Regions from separate parts of the Thauera chlorobenzoica genome, predicted to be linked through region 1. Evidence: predicted binding sites of a transcription regulator. Region 1 holds the regulator's gene; each other region holds the start of a gene.
The links. The regulator sigma-54, encoded in region 1, starts transcription at its own class of promoters, with help from an activator protein. The targets are predictions, from matches to a motif close to TGGCACGCTTNCTGCTNA.
Positions count from the first base shown of each region.

Region 2: the regulator sigma-54 is predicted to act here: its motif matches at 2,410-2,427, upstream of Tchl_RS06830 (TorF family putative porin).
Region 3: the regulator sigma-54 is predicted to act here: its motif matches at 3,107-3,124, upstream of glnA (type I glutamate--ammonia ligase).
Region 4: the regulator sigma-54 is predicted to act here: its motif matches at 1,362-1,379, upstream of metK (methionine adenosyltransferase).

Region 1 covers NZ_CP018839.1:1,643,465-1,648,105, forward strand. Annotated here, with positions in the region: gene ilvA (threonine ammonia-lyase, biosynthetic) at 1-238, opposite strand, end outside; gene hprK (HPr(Ser) kinase/phosphatase) at 235-1,182, opposite strand; gene ptsN (PTS IIA-like nitrogen regulatory protein PtsN) at 1,151-1,636, opposite strand; gene hpf (ribosome hibernation-promoting factor, HPF/YfiA family) at 1,773-2,096, opposite strand; gene Tchl_RS07630 (RNA polymerase factor sigma-54) at 2,114-3,553, opposite strand; gene lptB (LPS export ABC transporter ATP-binding protein) at 3,576-4,301, opposite strand; gene Tchl_RS07640 (regulatory protein RecX) at 4,288-4,641, opposite strand, start outside.
Region 2 covers NZ_CP018839.1:1,443,585-1,448,225, forward strand. Annotated here, with positions in the region: gene Tchl_RS06820 (ammonium transporter) at 1-1,169, opposite strand, end outside; gene glnK (P-II family nitrogen regulator) at 1,291-1,629, opposite strand; gene Tchl_RS06830 (TorF family putative porin) at 1,657-2,367, opposite strand; gene Tchl_RS06835 (accessory factor UbiK family protein) at 2,639-2,896, shown strand; gene Tchl_RS06840 (ISL3 family transposase) at 2,957-4,267, opposite strand; gene Tchl_RS06845 (Fic family protein) at 4,353-4,641, opposite strand, start outside.
Region 3 covers NZ_CP018839.1:557,749-562,389, forward strand. Annotated here, with positions in the region: gene glnL (nitrogen regulation protein NR(II)) at 1-946, opposite strand, end outside; gene Tchl_RS02720 (DUF4124 domain-containing protein) at 1,001-1,474, opposite strand; gene glnA (type I glutamate--ammonia ligase) at 1,606-3,015, opposite strand; gene Tchl_RS02730 (cation diffusion facilitator family transporter) at 3,236-4,411, opposite strand; gene Tchl_RS02735 (rhodanese-like domain-containing protein) at 4,461-4,641, shown strand, end outside.
Region 4 covers NZ_CP018839.1:1,321,145-1,325,785, forward strand. Annotated here, with positions in the region: gene metK (methionine adenosyltransferase) at 111-1,274, opposite strand; gene Tchl_RS06280 (lysophospholipid acyltransferase family protein) at 1,508-2,392, shown strand; gene Tchl_RS06285 (lysophospholipid acyltransferase family protein) at 2,389-3,261, shown strand; gene dapF (diaminopimelate epimerase) at 3,300-4,133, shown strand; gene Tchl_RS06295 (DUF484 family protein) at 4,306-4,641, shown strand, end outside.

The DNA.
Region 1 (4,641 bases):
CCGACAGGTTGGTGGCGAGGTCGAGCGGGGTTTCGACGGCGACGTCGTACACCTGCGCGGTGAGGATGCGTTCCAGGTAATCCGTGGGGGTGCTCATGGCCGGCTTGTGCTCTGCTGCAAAGCGTTCGAGCGTAACAGCCGATCCTGCACCGCGGCAAGCCCGGGGCCGACAGTGCGGGGCCGGAGCGGGGCGCAGGGGCGCCTCCGGCGGCAGAGGCCTGTCCGTGCCCGCGCTCAGGTGTCGCTGGCGCCCGGAATGCCCTGCATGGCCCGGGCCTGGCGATCGATGAACTCCTGGGTGGAATCGATGCCGCGCAGCTGGAGGATGGTCGAGCGCACTGCGGCTTCGAGCAGGACCGCGAGGTTGCGACCGGCGGCGACCGGCAGCACCACGCGTGCGACGCGCACGCCGAGGATGTCCTGCTGTTCCTGCTGCAGCGGCAGGCGGCTGGGGTCGCCGGCACCGGGCTGGCGGCGCTCGAGGTGGCACACCAGGCGCAGGCGCATCTTCCGCCGGCACGCCGTTTCGCCGAAGATGGTGCGGATGTTGAGGATCCCCAGGCCGCGCACTTCGATGAAGTCCTGCAGCATCTCGGGGGAGCGTCCTTCCAGCACCGCGGGGGCGATGCGCGACAGCTCGACGATGTCGTCGGCGACCAGTCCGTGCCCGCGCGAAATCAGCTCGAGGGCGAGTTCGGACTTGCCCGCCCCCGAATCACCGGTGATCAGCACGCCGAGGCCGAGCACGTCCATGAACACCCCATGCAGGGAGATCTTTTCGGCGAGCTCGCGCGACAGATGCAGGCGCAGCAGGTCGATCACGCTGGCCGACGGCTGCGGTGTGGTAAACAGCGCCACGTCGTAGGTCTGGCAGGCGCCCAGGAGGACGGCCACCGCTTCGCAGCCATCGGCGACGATGATCGCCGGCGGCCGTGCGGCGAGGATTTCCTTGATGTGGTGCGAAACCTTGTCGTGGGACTGACGCAGGGACCAGGCCAGTTCCGCCGCACCGAGGACCTGCAGGCGGGAAGGGTGGATCAGGTTGAGGTGGCCGACCAGGTCGGCGGGCCAGATGCGTTCGTCGGCGACCGAAATGCGGGCGTCGAGCCGGCCGCTCACATGGGTGAGCTGCAGGCTGTGGCGGTGGGCTTCATACAGCCGCGCGACGCTGGTCTGACGCATCGGCGCCCCAGTTCAGGAACATCCGGTGGATGGTGGCCGCGTCCGGAGCGTTCTGCAGGGTGTCGCGGAAATCGCGGTCGCTGAACATCTGGGCAAGCTCGGAGAGCAGTTGCAGGTGGGTTTCGTTCGCCTGCTCGGGAACCAGCAGGACGAACAGCATGTTCACCGGGCGGCCGTCGGGGGCGTCGAACTGCACGGGGGTGGCCAGGCGCAGGAAGGCGCCGGCGGCTTCCTTGAGTCCCTTGATGCGGCCGTGGGGAATGGCGATACCCTGGCCGAGGCCGGTGGAACCGAGGCGTTCGCGGGTGAAAAGGCTGTCGAACACCGTGCTGCGGGCGATGCCCTGGTTGTTCTCGAAAAGAAGGCCAGCCTGTTCGAAGACGCGTTTCTTGCTGCTGGCTTCGAGGTCGACCACCACGTTGGACAGTGGCAGGAGTTGGGGTATGAGGCTCATTCGCTGGGAAATTTGTGCAGTGCCCGTGCCGCGGGTGCCTGGTGAGGCAGGGGAGCGGCCCGGGCCGCATGTAAACGGCGGCGTGAAAACGCGCGCATTATAAACGTAGCCCGGGCCTTGAACTGCAAAGAAAGCGTCAGGCTTCGGGAACCTGGTGCTTCAGCGCATCGTGGTTGTGCTCGGCCTGCTTCTGCTTGTATTTCTGCACCTGGCGGTCGAGCTTGTCGGCCATGGCGTCGATCGCCGCGTACAGGTCGGCATCGTCGCTTTCGACGAAGATGTCCTTGCCGCGCACGTGCAGGGTGACTTCGGCTTTCTGCCTGAGCTTTTCCACCGAGAGGATCACCGCAACGCTGGTGACGTTGTCGAAGTGGCGGATCACGCGATCCAGCTTCGAGCTCACGTAGTCACGGATGGCCGGGGTGACTTCGATATGGTGCCCGGTGATGTTGAGGTTCATGCTAACTCCTGTTGATGTCAGATGGACTTGCGCAGACTGACCGGCGGAATATTCAGTGATTCGCGGTACTTGGCGATCGTCCGCCGCGCGACCACGATACCCTGCTGGCCCAGAACTTCTGCAATCCTGGCGTCGGATAGCGGTTTCTTGCTGTCTTCGGCATCGACCAACTGGCGAATCAGCGCACGAATCGCCGTCGAGGATGCCGCTCCACCGGTGTCGGTGGCGACGTGGCTGCCGAAGAAATACTTGAGTTCGAATACGCCGCGCGGGGTCGCCATGAATTTCTGCGTGGTGACGCGCGATACGGTGGATTCGTGCAGCTCGAGCTGGTCTGCGATCTCCCGGAGAGTGAGTGGCCGCATCGCCACGTCTCCATGATCGAAGAACTGCCGCTGCTGGTCAACGATCGCCTGGGAAACGCGCAGGATGGTGTCGAAGCGCTGCTGCACGTTCTTGATCAGCCAGCGCGCTTCCTGCAACTGGGCACCGAGTCCGCCGCCCTGGGCGCGGTTCTGTTGCAGCAGGCTGGCGTACAGGCGGTTGATCCGCAAGCGCGGCATGGCTTCCTGGTTGAGGCGTACCGTCCACTGCCCGCGCAGCTTGCGCACGATGACGTCGGGCAGCACGTAGCGGGTTTCGTGCAGGCTGTAGCGCATGCCCGGATGCGGGTCGAGGCTGCAGATCAGCGCCTGGGCGGCGCGCAGGCTGTCGTCGTCGCAGCCGGTGAGCTTCTTCAGCTTGGCGAAATTGCGCTCGGCGAGCAGCGCGAGGTGCCTGTCGACGATCTCCAGTGCCAGCGTCCGGGTGCGGTCCTCGGGCAGGGTGCGCAGCTGCAGCGACAGGCATTCCTGCGGTGTGCGCGCGGCGATGCCGACCGGATCGAGGTGCTGCACGTGGTGCAACGCGATCGCCAGGTCGTCGAGCTCGACGCCGGACTCGGGGACGAGCAGCTCGAGGAGTTCTTCCAGCGGCTGATGCAGGTAGCCGTCGTCGTCCAGGGCCTCGATGATCAGCCGCGCCAGCGTGCGGTCGCGGTCCGACAGCGGGGACAGGGCGATCTGCTGGTCGAGGTGCTCGCGCAGCGAGATGCCGGCGGCCTGAAGATCCTGGTAGTCGGTGTCGTCGTCTTCGCCGCGGCTGCCGGCGCCCTGGCCGACGTTCGACCAGTCGATGCCTTCGTCCTCGGTGCCGTCGTGCGCGCGGGTGTCGGCCTCGCCCTCGCCGGGGGCGGGCGAGGGGTCGTGCACGGGTGCGGCGCCGGGCGAGGACGGGAGGCCATCCCCGCCTTCGCCGTCCTCGCCGTCCTCGCGCTCGAGCATCGGGTTCTCGAGCAGGAAACGCTCGATTTCCTGGTTCAGCTCGATCGTCGACAGCTGCAGCAGCTTGATCGACTGCTGCAGCTGCGGGGTCAGCGTGAGGTGCTGGGAAAGCTTGAGCTGGAGGCTGGTTTTCATCGGCTGGGAGGCGCCCGGTGGATCACAGGCGGAAATGCTCGCCGAGATAGACCTGGCGCACCCGTTCGTTGTCGATAATGTCGGAGGGCAGGCCGCTGGCGAGGACCCGGCCTTCGCTGATGATGTAGGCGTGGTCGCAGATGCCGAGCGTCTCGCGCACGTTGTGGTCGGTGATCAGCACGCCGATGCCGCGCTCCTTGAGGAAGCGGATGATCTTCTGGATATCGATGACGGCGATCGGGTCGACCCCGGCAAAGGGTTCGTCGAGCAGGATCAGGCGCGGGTCGGTGGCCAGCGCCCGGGCGATCTCGCAGCGCCGGCGCTCGCCGCCGGACAGCGAGATCGCGCTGTTGTTGCGCAGGTGGCTGATCCCCAGCTCGTGCAGCAGCTCGTCGAGGCGGGCGTCGATCTGGCGGCTGTCGCGTTCGCCCTGGAGTTCGAGTACGGCGCGGATGTTGTCGGCCACGCTGAGCTTGCGGAACACGCTCATTTCCTGCGGCAGGTAGGACAGGCCGAGGCGGGCGCGGGCGTGGATCGGCAGATGGGTGAGATCGGCGCCGTCCAGTTCGATCTGGCCGCCGTCGGCACGCACCAGGCCGACGATCATGTAGAAACAGGTGGTCTTGCCGGCACCGTTGGGGCCGAGCAGGCCGACGACTTCGCCGGCGCCGACTTCGAAGCCGACGTCGTGGACCACGGTGCGCGCCTTGTAGCGCTTTTGCAGGCCGGTGACCTTAAGCAGACTCATCGTAGGGCTCTTTCAGCAGTTTGCGGATCAACTCCGGTGCAAAACCGCGGGTTTGCAGGAAACGCGCCTGGCGCGCCCAGGCGCGGGCGTCGGCGGGCGCCTGGGCGAAGCGGCTGTGGAGTACGGCGCGCGCACGCTCGATGTCGGCGGCCGGGCATTCGCTTGCGAGGGCCTGCTCGATCAGCTCGCGGGCGATGCCGCGCCGGCCCAGCTCCAGGCGCAGGCGCGCATTGCCGAAGCGGCCTGCCTTGCTGCGCACGAAGGCTTCGGCGTAACGGGCGTCGGACTGCAGGCCGAGCTCGCCCATGCGGGTGATCAGGGCCTCGATTTCGTCGGCGCT
Region 2 (4,641 bases), 200 kb from region 1:
TCTTCCGGCACGCGCAGGCCGACGAGGAGGTCCGCGATCTTGTAGGCGACGAAGGCGACCACCGCCGACCACACGACGGTGACGATCACGCTCCAGGTCTGGATCCACACCTGGCTGGCGATCGAGAAGTCCTCGCCGCCGGTGCCGCCCAGGCCAGGGGCGGTGAATACCCCGGTGAGGATGGCGCCGAGGATGCCGCCCACGCCATGCACGCCGAACACGTCGAGGGCGTCGTCGGCGCCGAGCATGCGCTTCAGGCCGTTGACCCCCCACAGGCAGACGAAGCCCGACAGCAGGCCGATGACGACGGCGCCGATCGGGCCCACCGAGCCGCAGGCCGGAGTGATCGCCACCAGGCCGGCGACCGCGCCCGAGGCCGCGCCCAGCATCGACGGCTTGCCCTTGAACAGGGCCTCGCCGATCGACCACGCCAGCACCGCGGCGGCGGTGGCGGCGAGGGTGTTGATGAAGGCCAGTGCGGCACCCGCGGTGGCTTCGAGGTTGGAGCCGGCGTTGAAGCCGAACCAGCCCACCCACAGCAGCGAGGCGCCGACCATGGTCAGGGTCAGGCTGTGCGGCGCCATCGATTCGCGGCCGAAGCCGATCCGCCTGCCCACCAGGTAGGCGCCCACCAGGCCGGCGATGCCGGCGTTGATGTGCACCACGGTGCCGCCGGCGAAGTCGAGCGCGCCGTCCTCGAGCAGGTAGCCGCCCGGCCCCCACACCATGTGGCAGATCGGCAGGTAGCACAGGGTGAACCAGATCACCGAGAAGATCAGCACCGCGGAGAACTTCATCCGCTCGGCGAAGGCGCCGACGATCAGCGCCCCGGTGATGCCGGCGAAGGTGGCCTGGAAGGCGATGAAGGCGAACTCGGGCAGCTTCACCTCATCGGTGAACGTGTCGGCCAGCGAATCGATGCCGACCCCGGACAGGAACAGCTTGTCGATCGAGCCGATCAGCGCGTTGCCCTCGGTGAATGCCAGGCTGTAGCCGTAGAACAGCCACAGCACCGCGTTCAGCGAAAACACCACGGTGACCTGCATCAGCACCGACAGCATGTTCTTCGAGCGCACCATGCCGCCGTAGAACAGCGCCAGGCCGGGCAGGGCCATCATCAGCACGAGCAGGGTGGCGGTCATGATCCAGGCGACGTCGCCCTTGTGCACCGCAGCGGTGGCTTCGGCGGCGACGGCCGCCGCCTCCTGGGCGAAGGCGCTGCCGGCGAGCCCGGCGGCGAGCGCGGCCGGCAGCAGCGTGAACAGTTTCTTCTTCATGGTGGGGCCTCCCTTACAGCGCGTCCGGGCCGGTCTCGCCGGTGCGGATGCGGATCGCCTGCTCGAGCTCGAAGACGAAGATCTTGCCGTCGCCGATCTTGCCGGTGGCGGCGGATTTCTCGATCGCCTCGATCGCCTGTTCGAGGATGTCGTCGGTGACGGCGGCCTCGATCTTGACCTTGGGCAGGAAGTCGACGACGTACTCGGCGCCGCGATAGAGCTCGGTGTGCCCCTTCTGGCGGCCGAAGCCCTTGACTTCGGTGACGGTGATGCCCTGCACGCCGATGGCCGACAGGGCTTCGCGCACTTCGTCGAGCTTGAACGGCTTGATGATGGCGGCGATGAATTTCATGGCTGTTCTCCAGTGCGTTCGGGCGGATCAGAAGGACTTGGCGATCGAGAAGACGACGCGCTCCTCGGCCCCGTCCACGCCGTTGAGGTCGGTGTCGACGTAGTGCAGGCCGAAGTCGAAGCCGCCGTACTCCTTGTTTACCCCGACCTTCCAGTCGGTATAGTTGTCCTGGCCGCGGATGTCGCTGTAGCCGGCGTGGGCGGTGAGGATGAAGCCGCTGCCCAGGTCGTGTTCGGCGCCGAGCTCGTAGTACTGCGAGCCGTCGGAGTCGGTGTAGCCGAACAGGTCGGTGAGGCTGTGGGAATACTTGAAGCTCAGGAACTCCCACGACAGCCCGAGGTAGGCCTCCAGGGTGTGCGGCTTTTCCGCGCCGGCGCGGTAGAGCGGACCGTAGCTGCCCGGGTAGTAGTACTGCAGCAGGCCGACGTCGTAGCCGATGGCGCCGGCCTCGCCGGCGTAGCCGGCGTAGAGGTCCACTTCCAGGCTGTTGCTGACGTCGTCGGCGGCGTCCGCCAGCCAGGACACGTTCGACCCCCACACTCCGGCATAAAGGCCGCTGGCATGGGCGTAGTCGAAGCCGCCCTGCAGCGCTGGGCGCTCGTCGGTCTGGCTGATGCCGCGGAAAGCGTAGTCGGAGACGATCGCGATGTTGGCGCTGAACGGGCCGTCTTCGGCGGAAGCGGAGCCGGCGACGGGAAGGGCGGCGACGAGGGCGGCAGCGACAAGAGGTAAGCGCATGGGGGTCTCCTGAGAAGGGCGCGGGGTTTTCACGCCAGCTCCTAAGCAGATCGCGTGCCAGGATTTCAAAAGCCTTGCATCGTCAAGGGAATAGGGCGGCCAGAAGGGGGCTGAAGGGGGCGCGGCCAGGGGAGGGGTGAGCGGAATGCACGGATTTGGCTCGGGTTGCACCAATGTGGTGCGTGCGATTCTGCCCACCGCCCCGCTTCCGGCGGGCGGCGGCGGCCGTGCTAGACTTCGCCGCATCGCCAACCATTCATCGCACGCCACCATGAGCACTCCCCGCATCCTCGACGAAATCGGCGCCAAGCTTTCCGAGCTCGCCGCCAACAGCCCGGTGCGCGACATCGAGAAGAACGCCCGTGCCCTGCTCGGCAGCGCCTTCGGCAAGCTCGATCTGGTGACGCGCGAAGAGTTCGAAGTGCAGCGCGAAGTCCTCGCCCAGGCGCGGGTCAAGCTCGCCGAGCTGGAGGCGCGCGTCGCCGAACTCGAGGCCCGGCTGGCCGCTGGCGGCGCGGACAAGGGCTGAAGCCGCCCCGGCCGACTTTCCCGGGAATTGGGGTATCCGATTTCCGTGATTGAAACGGGTTCAAAGCTCTCCGTTTTCGATCATGCGGATCAGTGTTGGTATATCCGCACCGTAGTTCTTCTCCGCGGCTAGCCCGTACATCACGACGGGCTCCTGTTCTGCGGGCCGTCTTTTCTTGCGCTCGAACTTTGGCCGCGACAGCGTGTGCTTGTGCGCGCCCTCCGCGAACAGAATCTTGGCTCGCAGTGCTTCAAAGCTGTAGCCCCGACCCAACCGATTCATGACGCGAATCAGGCTGTTGAAGCTCTCGGTGTAGGCGTTGGTGACGGGGTGGTTGAAGTAGTTGAGGATCGGCATTGTCCAGTTGCCCCACGCCCGCTCGATGTCGGCGAAGGCGTCGGCAATCTCGGACGGAATGCTTTTCTGCCACTGGATGAACTTGGCCTGCGCCTCGTCGGGAGATTCGGCATCGTAGATACCGAAGAACTGTTCCTTGAGCCGGTAGGCTTCACCAAGTTCGGGGTGGTTCTTCACCCAGCCGTCAAGGTTCAGCCGTTCCTTGTCGTTCAGATCGCGTTCGCGCTTGAGCAGGACAAAACGGTCGTGCATCAGCCCGCGCCGCTGCTTCGGTGTCAGGGACTCGCGCAGACTCTTTCTGACGCGCTCCATCGCATCATTCGCCATGCGAACAACGTGAAATTTGTCCACCACGATCTCGGCTTGCGGGATCACTGCCCGCACGGCATCCCGATAGGGCGTCCACATATCCATTGCGACGTACTGGATACGCTCCTTGCCTTCTAAGGGGTGCAGGAATCGCACCACGGTATCCTTGTTCCGGTTCGGCAGTAACTCGACGATGGTGTTGTTCTGAATGTCGGCAATCACGCCACGGGGCTTGATGAGGGGGATTTCGGCGATGCCCATCCACTTCGGTGTCTCGAAGCGAATCATCTTTTCCAGCTCGTCCACGTGGTCGCTGAACACCGCCCGGACGGTGAACTCCGTGCAGCCCACTTCTTCGGCGATGCTTGCGAAAGTGCGCTGGATGGCCTGCTTGCCCATCCACTGCGCAAGCCGCTTGGTCATCAAGCGTTTCTCGTCGATCTCAGGTAACGCCTCGTAGAACGTCTTGCCACAGCCCCGGCACTGATAGCGTCGGGTGTCGATGTAGAGGCCGACCCGTCGTCCTTGCATGGGCAGGTCTTTGACCATCTGCTCTCGGCGACCGAAGCCAACGAGGTTGCTGGATTGGCAGTGCGGGCACGATGTTGGCGGCTCTACCGCTTCAACATCGATGTGGTAATCGTGCTCGTTCTCCTGGATACCCAGAACCTTGTAGCAGGGCAGATTCAGGATGTTTGAGGGCATGAATCATGGCTCCGCCGAACGGGAGCCAGACACGGCCCGATCTTCTGCCGTGCCGGAGTCGATCTCATGGCAGTCCATTGCATGATTACGGCTCCATTCGGTCATCGTGGGCACGATCTTTTTCTGGCGGCGGCAGGATCGCCTCAGCATCCGGATGGCACCCGGCGAGGAATGCGATCATCTCGGTGGCGTCCTTCGAGAGATAGAAGCGCACCATCTTTTCATTGAATTCCTGCACCTTGGCGGCGGGCACGCTGATCGCGTCAATGCCATGCGACATGAGCACGCCATTCATCATGAAACGCGAAGTACGCTTGTTGCCGTCGAAGAAAAACTGCTGCAAGGCGCCGAACAGGAAGAAAGCCGTTGCCCGC
Region 3 (4,641 bases), 1.1 Mb from region 1:
TGCCACCGTCCCGCCCCGAGACCAGCGGGTAGAAGATCTTGTCGCGGATCTCGGCCGGGATGCCGGGGCCGTTGTCGATCACTTGCAATTCCAGTGCCAGCTTGTAGCGGCGTTTGGCGAGCGTGACCTGGCGGGCGATGCGGGTGCGCAGGCGGATCTCGCCGCTGCCGCCGAGCGCCTGGGCGGCATTGCGCACGATGTTGAGCACGGCCTGGATCAGCTGTTCGCGGTCGGCGGTGAGCTCGGGCAGGCTGAGGTCGTAGTCGCGGCGGATGTCGAGGGCGGGGAATTCGGCGAGGATCAGCCGGCGCACGCGCTCGAGGACGTCGTGGATGTTCAGTGGTGCGGGCCGCATCATGCTGTGGGAGCTGAGCAGGCGGTTCATCAGGTCTTGCAGGCGGTCGGCCTCGGCGATGATGACGTCGGTGAATTCGCGCAGCTGCGGATCGTCGAGCTCATGCTGCAGCAGCTGGGCCGAGCCGCGGATGCCGCCGAGGGGGTTCTTGATCTCGTGGGCGAGGTTGCGGATCAGCTCGCGGTTGGCCTGCTGCTGGTGCAGCAGCTGTTCCTCGCGGGCGACGCGCAGCTGGGCGTCGATTGGACGGAATTCGAGCAGCAGGCGCACGCCGGCGGCTTCGACCGGCGTCACCGTGCAGTCGAGCCGGATCGGCTCGGCGTCGTTGCGGCCGATCGTCAGGTCCTGCCCGGTATAGCTCCAGTTGGTGCGCAGGGCGTTGTCGAGGGCGGCGCCCAGCCCGGGCGGGGTGCCGAGCAGGCGGGCGAGGGGCTGGCCGAGCAGCTTGCGCTGGCTGATCGCGAACAGGTTTTCCGCGCCGGGATTGATGTAGCGGATGAGGAGCCGCTCATCGACGAGGATGACGGCGGAAGACAGCAGCTCGAGTCCGGCGAAGGGGCCGCTGGCGGAAGGGTGGGAGAGCGGTGACATGGGCGCGTCCTGGGAGTCCTTCAATCGACATGCAAGATGCGCGCCAGGTCAGGGTCATCGAAGACCGGAAATCTCCCGGCGCAGGGCTTCGATGTTGCGCTTGTGCAGTTCGACCTTGTCCTTGAACGGCTGCAGGCGGTCGAGCACTTTCTGATAGTTGCGCTCGTCGCCGAAGCGGACTGCTTCCTGCTCGGCGAGCGCCTTTTCGGCTGCGGCGAGTGCGCTTTCCTCGGTGCTCAGCTCGTTTTCCAGAACCTGGCGCCGAGTGTCGTCGCGTGCGCGCTGGTCGGCCGGATTCACCCGCGGAAAGGCCGCTGCCGGTGCGGCGCCTGCGGCTGGGCGTGGCGCCGGGGCCGGCACCGAGGAGACGGCCTGGTCGGCCTGCAGGCGGACGCAGTTACGCGCCAGCGAGCGGTCGTTGGTGTAGGTCACCCGGCCGTCGGTGTCGACGCACTTGTAGACCTCGGCGTGGGCCAGGGCGCTCGCGCCCGCAAGCAGGAAAAGCGGAAGGAGTCGGAGCGGTGACATGGGTTTTCCGGAAAGCCGTCGGCGGGAATGCGGTGTTGCGGCCTCCCCCTCGCGGAGTGAATGCCGATTAGACCCCAGAAAAAAAGGACGGGCAATGCCCGTCCTTTTCGCGCTGCGCAGTGATCTGCGGATTACAGGCTGTAGTACATGTCGAATTCCACCGGGTGGGTGGTGATCCGCATGCGGTCGACTTCTTCCATCTTCAGCGCGATGTAGGCGTCGATGAAGTCGTTCGAGAATACGCCGCCGCGGGTCAGGAACTCGCGGTCCTTGTCGAGATACTCGAGTGCCTGGTCGAGGCTGGTGCACACCGTTGGGATCAGCGCGTCCTCTTCCGGCGGCAGGTCGTACAGGTTCTTGTCCGCCGGATCGCCCGGGTGGATCTTGTTCTGGATGCCATCCAGGCCCGCCATCATCAGGGCCGAGAAGGCCAGGTAGGGGTTGGCCAGGGGGTCCGGGAAGCGCGCCTCGATGCGGCGGCCCTTCGGGTTGGCGACGTAGGGGATGCGGATCGAGGCCGAACGGTTGCGCGCCGAGTAGGCGAGCTTGGTCGGGGCTTCGTAGTGCGGCACCAGGCGCTTGTACGAGTTGGTGCCCGGGTTGGTGATCGCGTTGAGCGCGCGGGCGTGCTTGATGATGCCGCCGATGTAGTACAGCGCGGTCTCCGACAGGCCGGCGTAGCCGTTGCCCGCGAACAGGTTCTGGCCGTCCTTCCAGATCGACTGGTGGACGTGCATGCCGGAGCCGTTGTCGCCGACGATCGGCTTGGGCATGAAGGTGGCGGTCTTGCCGTACTGGTGGGCGACGTTGTGCACGATGTACTTGAGCACCTGGGTCCAGTCGGCACGCTGGGTCAGGGTGCTGAACTTGGTGCCGATCTCGCACTGGCCGGCGTTGGCCACTTCGTGGTGGTGCACCTCGACGGGCACGCCGCAGGCCTCGAGTGCGAGCACCATCGCGGCGCGCACGTCGTTGAGGCTGTCGACCGGCGGCACCGGGAAGTAGCCGCCCTTGACGCGCGGACGGTGGCCGGTGTTGCCGCCTTCGAACTTGTCGGCGGTGGACCAGGCGGCCTCTTCGGAAATGATCTTGCTGTAGACGCCCGACATGTCGACCGACCATTCGACCGAGTCGAAGATGAAGAACTCGGGCTCCGGGCCGAAGAAGGCGGTGTCGCCGATGCCGGTGCTCTTCAGGTAGGCCTCGGCGCGCTTGGCGATCGAGCGCGGGTCGCGGTCGTAGCCCTTGCCGTCGGACGGCTCGATGACGTCGCAGGTTAGCACCAGCGTGGTTTCGTCGAAGAAGGGGTCGATGTAGGCCGAGCCGGCTTCGGGCAGCAGGACCATGTCGGAGGCCTGGATGCCTTTCCAGCCTGCCAGGGAGGAGCCGTCGAAGGGGTGGCCGTGCTCGAAGTGATCTTCCTCGAAGGCGGAAACCGGCAGGCCGACGTGGTGCTCCTTGCCGCGGGTATCGGTAAAGCGCAGGTCGACGAAGCGCACTTCGTTTTCCTGGATCAGCTTCATGACGTCTTGGGCGTTCATGTTCACTCCTGGTGAGATGAGGCGTTTTGATTGCGTTGAGCGGATGGAGCAGCGGCCGGAGGGCGATGCGCCGGATTCGGGTGAAAAAGCCTAAGCACTAAGTGTGCCAAGTTCGTTTTAGTTCGCCGGACATTGTGCCACAAGGGAAATGCCCGAAAGCGGTGCCGGGGGGCGGGGTTGTGCGCACCATGTCGGTGCTCGGCGGGGGATTTGCGCCCCGTCATGGTGCGAGCTGGGAATAGACGCTGATCGCACGGTAATGGGGGTGGGACAGGAGGCAGGCTTGCCGGCGCCGGGCGAGGGCGTCCAGCGCGGTGGGGGCGAGCGGTGCGGCGAGGATGATTTCGACTTCCACGCGCTCGCCGAGGTAGTGGATCTGCACCCGTTTCGGCGCCGGTGCGCCGGCACCGAGCAGGGCGCGCACATCCTCCAGGATCTCGGCCCGTCCGGGTAGCGGGCCGGGGGGCGCGGCCTGCAGGTCGGCATCGTCTTCGGGGTCGATGTGCACCAGCACGTCGCGGACTTCCGGGTGGGCGCTGCGCACCCGCAGATAGACGCTGTCGGAGACGCGGTGGCCTTCGGACACGGTGAGCCGGGGGTCGACCTGGACGTGGGCGTCGCACAGCACACGGCCGGCCATGCGCCGGGTGCGCATGTCGTGCAGGCCGATCACCCCCGGCGTGGTCTCGATCGTGTGGCGCAGGCGGGCGAGCTCTTCTTCCGGCAGGCCGGTGTCGATCAGTTCGCGGACCGACTTCCCCGCCAGCTTGAGTCCCATGTTGAGGATCAGGAAGCCGACCACGGCGGCGGCGAGCGGTTCGAGAAAAGGGTAGCCCGCCAGGCTGCCGCCGATGCCGACGGCCACGACCAGCGAGGACGCCGCATCCGAGCGTGCGTGCCAGGCGTTGGCTTCGAGCATCGGTGCCCGCAACCGGTGCGCGGCGGCCAGGGTGAAGCGGAACAAACCTTCCTTGGCCGCCAGGGTGAGCAGCGCCATCGCCAGCGCTGCGGGGTGGAGCGGCGGCGTGGCGGCCATGTCCTGCAGGCGGACGCCCGAGCTCCACAGGAATCCGATCCCGACCGCAGCGAGGACCGCGCCCAGCACCATCGTGGTGACCGTCTCGATGCGGTCGTGGCCGTAAGGGTGGGCGGTATCGGCCGGGTCCGCGCTGCGCCGTCCGGCGACCAGGACCATGAAGTCGGTCACCAGGTCGGACAGGGTATGGGCAGCATCGGCCACCAGGCTGAAGGCGTTGGCGAACAGGCCGACAAGGACCTGGCCCAGGGCGAGGGTGGCATTGGTCAGGATCGCGACCAGCGTCGTGCGCTGGATGCCGCGGCTGCGTCCGGCGTCGGTGTCGCAAGGGGGGGATTGCGGGGGGGTGGGGAGGGGCATGGCGGACGCGCTATACTTCGAGGATTCGCAATTCTAGACGGATGTTCGAATGGGAACCCTGTCGGATCTGTTGTCCCTGGCGCACGAGCGCGCCGAAAATCTCGGCCTGCCTTACCAGGGCGCGCTGACCCCGGGCGAGGCCTGGGAAGTGTGGCAGCGTGCTCCCGGCGCCAGGCTGGTCGATGTGCGCACCCGCGCCGAACTGGACTGGGTCGGGCGGGTGGCCGGCG
Region 4 (4,641 bases), 320 kb from region 1:
CGATGAAGGTCTGGATGCAGCCGGCGGTGGCGATTCGCCGTGCCAGGGGCGGCCCCGGGCGCAGGCGATGTGCGGTCCCGCCTGCGCCCGGGGTCATGCGTGCGTGCAGCTTACAGCCCGGCGTCGGCGCGCAGCGCGGCGGCCTTGTCGGTCTGCTCCCAGGTGAACTCCGGCTCGTCGCGGCCGAAGTGGCCGTAGGCGGCGGTCTTGCCGTAGATCGGGCGCAGCAGGTCGAGGGTCTGGATGATCGCCTTCGGGCGCAGGTCGAAGTGCTTGCCGATCAGGGCGGCGATGCGGTCGTCGGCGATCCTGCCGGTGCCGAAGGTGTCGACCATCAGCGACACCGGGCGCGCCACGCCGATCGCGTAGGCGACCTGCACCTCGCACTTGTCGGCGAGCCCGGCGGCGACCACGTTCTTGGCCACGTAGCGGCCGGCGTAGGCGGCCGAGCGGTCGACCTTCGACGGGTCCTTGCCCGAGAACGCGCCGCCACCGTGGTGGGCGGCGCCGCCGTAGGTGTCGACGATGATCTTGCGCCCGGTGAGGCCGCAGTCGCCGTGCGGGCCGCCGATGACGAAGCGCCCGGTGGGGTTGATCAGGTAGCGGACGTCGCCGCCCATCAGCTCCTTCGGCAGCACCGGCTTGATGATCTCCTCGATCACCGCTTCGGAGATCTGCGCGTGCGACACGTCGGGGTGGTGCTGGGTCGATACCACCACGGTGTCGATCGCGACCGGCCTGCCGTCGACGTACTTCACCGTGAGCTGGCTCTTCGCGTCCGGGCGCAGCCACGGCAGGCGGCCGTCCTTACGCACTTCGGCCTGGCGCTGCATGATGCGGTGGGCGTAGTAGATCGGCAGCGGCATCAGGCTCGGGGTCTCGTTGCAGGCGTAGCCGAACATCAGCCCCTGGTCGCCGGCGCCCTGGTCGAGATCGAGGCCTTCGCCTTCGTTCACCCCCTGGGCGATGTCGGGCGACTGGCGGTTGATCGCCGCCAGCACCGCGCAGCTCTTGTAGTCGAAGCCGATGTCGGAGTTGTCGTAGCCGATGCGGCGGATGACTTCCTGCGCGATCTCGCGGTAGTTGGGGTGGGCGGTGGTGGTGATCTCGCCCGAGATCACGACGAGGCCGGTCGACACCAGGGTCTCGCAGGCCACGCGCGCCTTCGGGTCCTCGGCGAGGATGGCGTCGAGGACGCCGTCGGAGACCTGGTCGGCGACCTTGTCGGGATGGCCTTCGGAGACCGATTCGGAGGTAAACAGAAATTCAGCCATGGTGCCACTCCTTGAAAGCAAAAATCCCCGTGCTGTCGGCCTTGCGTCTGCGGCCAGCTCCGGGGATTTCGTCGAGCAGCCGACGCTTTAGCAGTATTTTTGCCGGCGGCCTGCGCCTGCCGTACCGCCCTGCAAGTTGTCGAGTTAACTCGGCGGTGGGGACGGATTATAGACCGGGATCGCCGGCTGTGTAAGCATGCGGGTCCTGCAACCCGCTCCCCCTGCCGCCGACCGTGCTGCTCGACCTTCTCTTCCGCCTGCTTTCCCGCCTGCCCCTGGCCGGGCTGCACCGCCTCGGCGGCTGGATGGGCTGGCTCGCCTACTGGGCGTCGCCGTCCTATGCCCGCCGCCTGCGCGCCAACCTGGCCAACGCCCTTGGCCGCGAGGACGAGGCGGTGCGCCGGGCGGCGATTGCCGAGGCCGGGCGCCAGGCGCTGGAGCTGCCCTTCATCTGGCTGCGCCCGGCGCAGGAAGTGGTGGCCGCTGCGGTGCGCACCGAAGGCTGGGAACTGGTCGAGCAGGCGCGCGCCGAAGGCGCCGGGATCCTGTTCATCACGCCCCACCTGGGTTGCTTCGAGATCACCGCGCAATGCATCGCGGCGCGGATCCCGATCACCGTGCTCTATCGACCGCCACGCAAGGCCGCGCTCCAGCCGCTGATGGAAGCCGGCCGCGCGCGTGGCCGCCTGCGCACCGCGCCGGCCGACGTGTCGGGCGTGCGCAGGCTGGTGAAGACCCTGCGCAGCCACGAGGCGGTGGGGATGCTGCCCGACCAGGTGCCGGGGGCCGGCGAAGGGGTGTGGGCGCCATTCTTCGGCAAACCGGCGTGGACCATGACGCTCGCCGCGCGCCTGGCCGCAGTCAAGGGGGTGCGGGTGATCTACACCTGGGCCGAGCGCCTGCCGCGCGGCGCAGGCTACGTGTTCCGCCTGCAGGCCCCCACCGAGCCGCTGTCGGGCGAGCTGGAGGCCGATGTGGCGACCATCAACCGCGAGGTCGAGCGCCTCGTCCTGCAGTGTCCGCAGCAGTACCTGTGGGGCTACAATCGCTACAAGCAGCCGCGCAAGGCGCGCGAAGACGCAGCGGACGCAGCGGCGCCGCGGGAGCCGCAGCAATGAGCCGCCTCGTGATCGCCGTGTTCTGGCTGCTGCACTGGCTGCCGCTGGCCGTGCTCGCGCCGCTCGGCCAGGCCTTCGGCCTGCTGCTGTACGTGCTCGTGGCGCCGCGGCGCAAGGTGGTGCTGACCAACCTGCGGCTGTGCTTTCCGGAGCTGTCCGAGGGCGAGCGCCGCACCCTCGCCCGGCGCAACTTCGCCATCACCGGGCGCAGCATGCTCGAGCGCGGCCTGGCGTGGTGGGCGGGCCCCGCGCGGCTGCGGGCGATGGTGCGCATCGAAGGGCTGGAGCGGCTGAATGCGCTGAAGGCCGCCGGTCGTCCGGTGATCCTGCTCGCACCGCACTTCGTCGGCCTCGACATGGCCGGCACCCGGCTGTCGATGGAGGGTGACTTCGTCAGCGTCTATGCGCGGCAGAAGGACCGGGTCTTCGACCGCTGGCTGTATCACGGCCGCAGCCGCTTCAACGACCAGCTGCTGCTGTCGCGCCACGACGGCGTGCGCGCGACGGTGAAGGCGATGAAGGCGGGGCGCCCGTTCTACTACCTGCCCGATCTCGACTACGGGCGCAAGGAATCGATCTTCGTGCCTTTCTTCGGCGTCCCCGCGGCGACCATCACCGGCCTGCCGCGCCTGGCGCGCCTGGCGGGGGCGGCGGTGGTGCCGTGCGTCACCCGCATCCTGCCCGGCGGCGCGGGTTACGTGCTGGAGCTGGGGGGGCCGTGGGCGGACTACCCGTCCGACGACGTCGAGGCCGACACCCGGCGCATGAACGCCTGGCTCGAAGAGGTGATCCGCACCATGCCCGAGCAGTATTATTGGGTCCATCGCCGGTTCAAGACGCGGCCCGAAGGCGAGCCGCGCATTTACTGACCGACTGCATTGACCGACCCCTGCCCCGGAACGAATCGATGAAACTGCGCTTCACCAAGATGCACGGCCTCGGCAACGATTTCGTCGTCATCGACGCCACCCGCGCGCCGGTCGAGCTCACCCCGGCGCGGGTGAAGGCGATCGCCGACCGCCATTTCGGCGTCGGCTGCGACCAGCTGCTGGTGGTCGAGCCGGCGCGCCGGGCGGACGCCGACTTCCGCTATCGCATCTTCAACGCCGACGGCGGCGAGGTCGAGCAGTGCGGCAACGGCGCGCGCTGCTTCGTGCGCTTCGTCCACGACCGGGGCCTCACCGCGAAGCGCGAGATCCGTGTCGAGACCCGATCCGGCCTCATCGTGCCGCGCCTGCGCGAGGACGGCCTGGTCACGGTGGATATGGGCGTGCCCGAGCTGGCGCCGGCGAAGATCCCCTTCGTCTCCGACGCCGATGCGGTGGTGCAGCCGCTGCAGGTGGGCGAGGCCACGCTGGCGATCACCGCGGTGTCGATGGGCAACCCCCATGCGGTGCAGGTGGTGGCCGACGTCGATGCCGCGCCGGTGGCCGCGCAGGGCGCGCTGATCGAGCGCCATGAGCGCTTTCCGGCGCGGGTCAATGCCGGCTTCCTGCAGGTGGTCGATACGCACCGCGCGCGCCTGCGGGTGTTCGAACGCGGTGCCGGCGAGACCCTGGCCTGCGGCACCGGCGCCTGCGCGGCAGTGGTGGCCGGCATCCTGCGCGGCCTGCTGGTATCGCCGGTGCGGGTCGAGACCCGCGGCGGCGAGCTCGAAATCGCCTGGGACGGCCCCGGTACGAGCGTGCGGATGACCGGGCCGGCCGTCACCGTGTTCGACGGCGAGATGACACTCGACTGAGGAGGGGCGCCCGCCCGGTCCGGGCGCGGCCCTCCGATTGCAAACCGGACGAAGGAGGATCAGCGGGAGCATGCGCCGCCGGCGCACGCTGCGGTTCCCGTCGCGGGAATGCCGCGGCCGGCACAACGGAACAGACTTCGGGCCGCCCGGCGGCCCCCCAGGAGTGGAAGCGATGAATGCCGAAGATCTCGCGCGCTACCTGCGCGAACACCCCGACTTCCTCTGTGAGCACGGCGAGGTGTTCGCCGGCCTGACCGTGCCACATCCGCAGCACGGCGGACAGGCGATCTCGCTCGCGGAGCGCCAGCTGCACACCCTGCGCGAGCGCATCCGCCAGCTCGAGCTCAAGCTCGCCGAGCTGATCCGGTTCGGTGCGGACAACGACGACATCAGTGCCAAGGTCCATCGCCTGTCGCTGGCGCTGCTCGAAGCCGGCAGCGCCGAAGGTGTGCGCCAGGCGCTGAGCGACAGCCTGCAGGGCGACTTCGCCGTGCCCTATGTCGCGCTC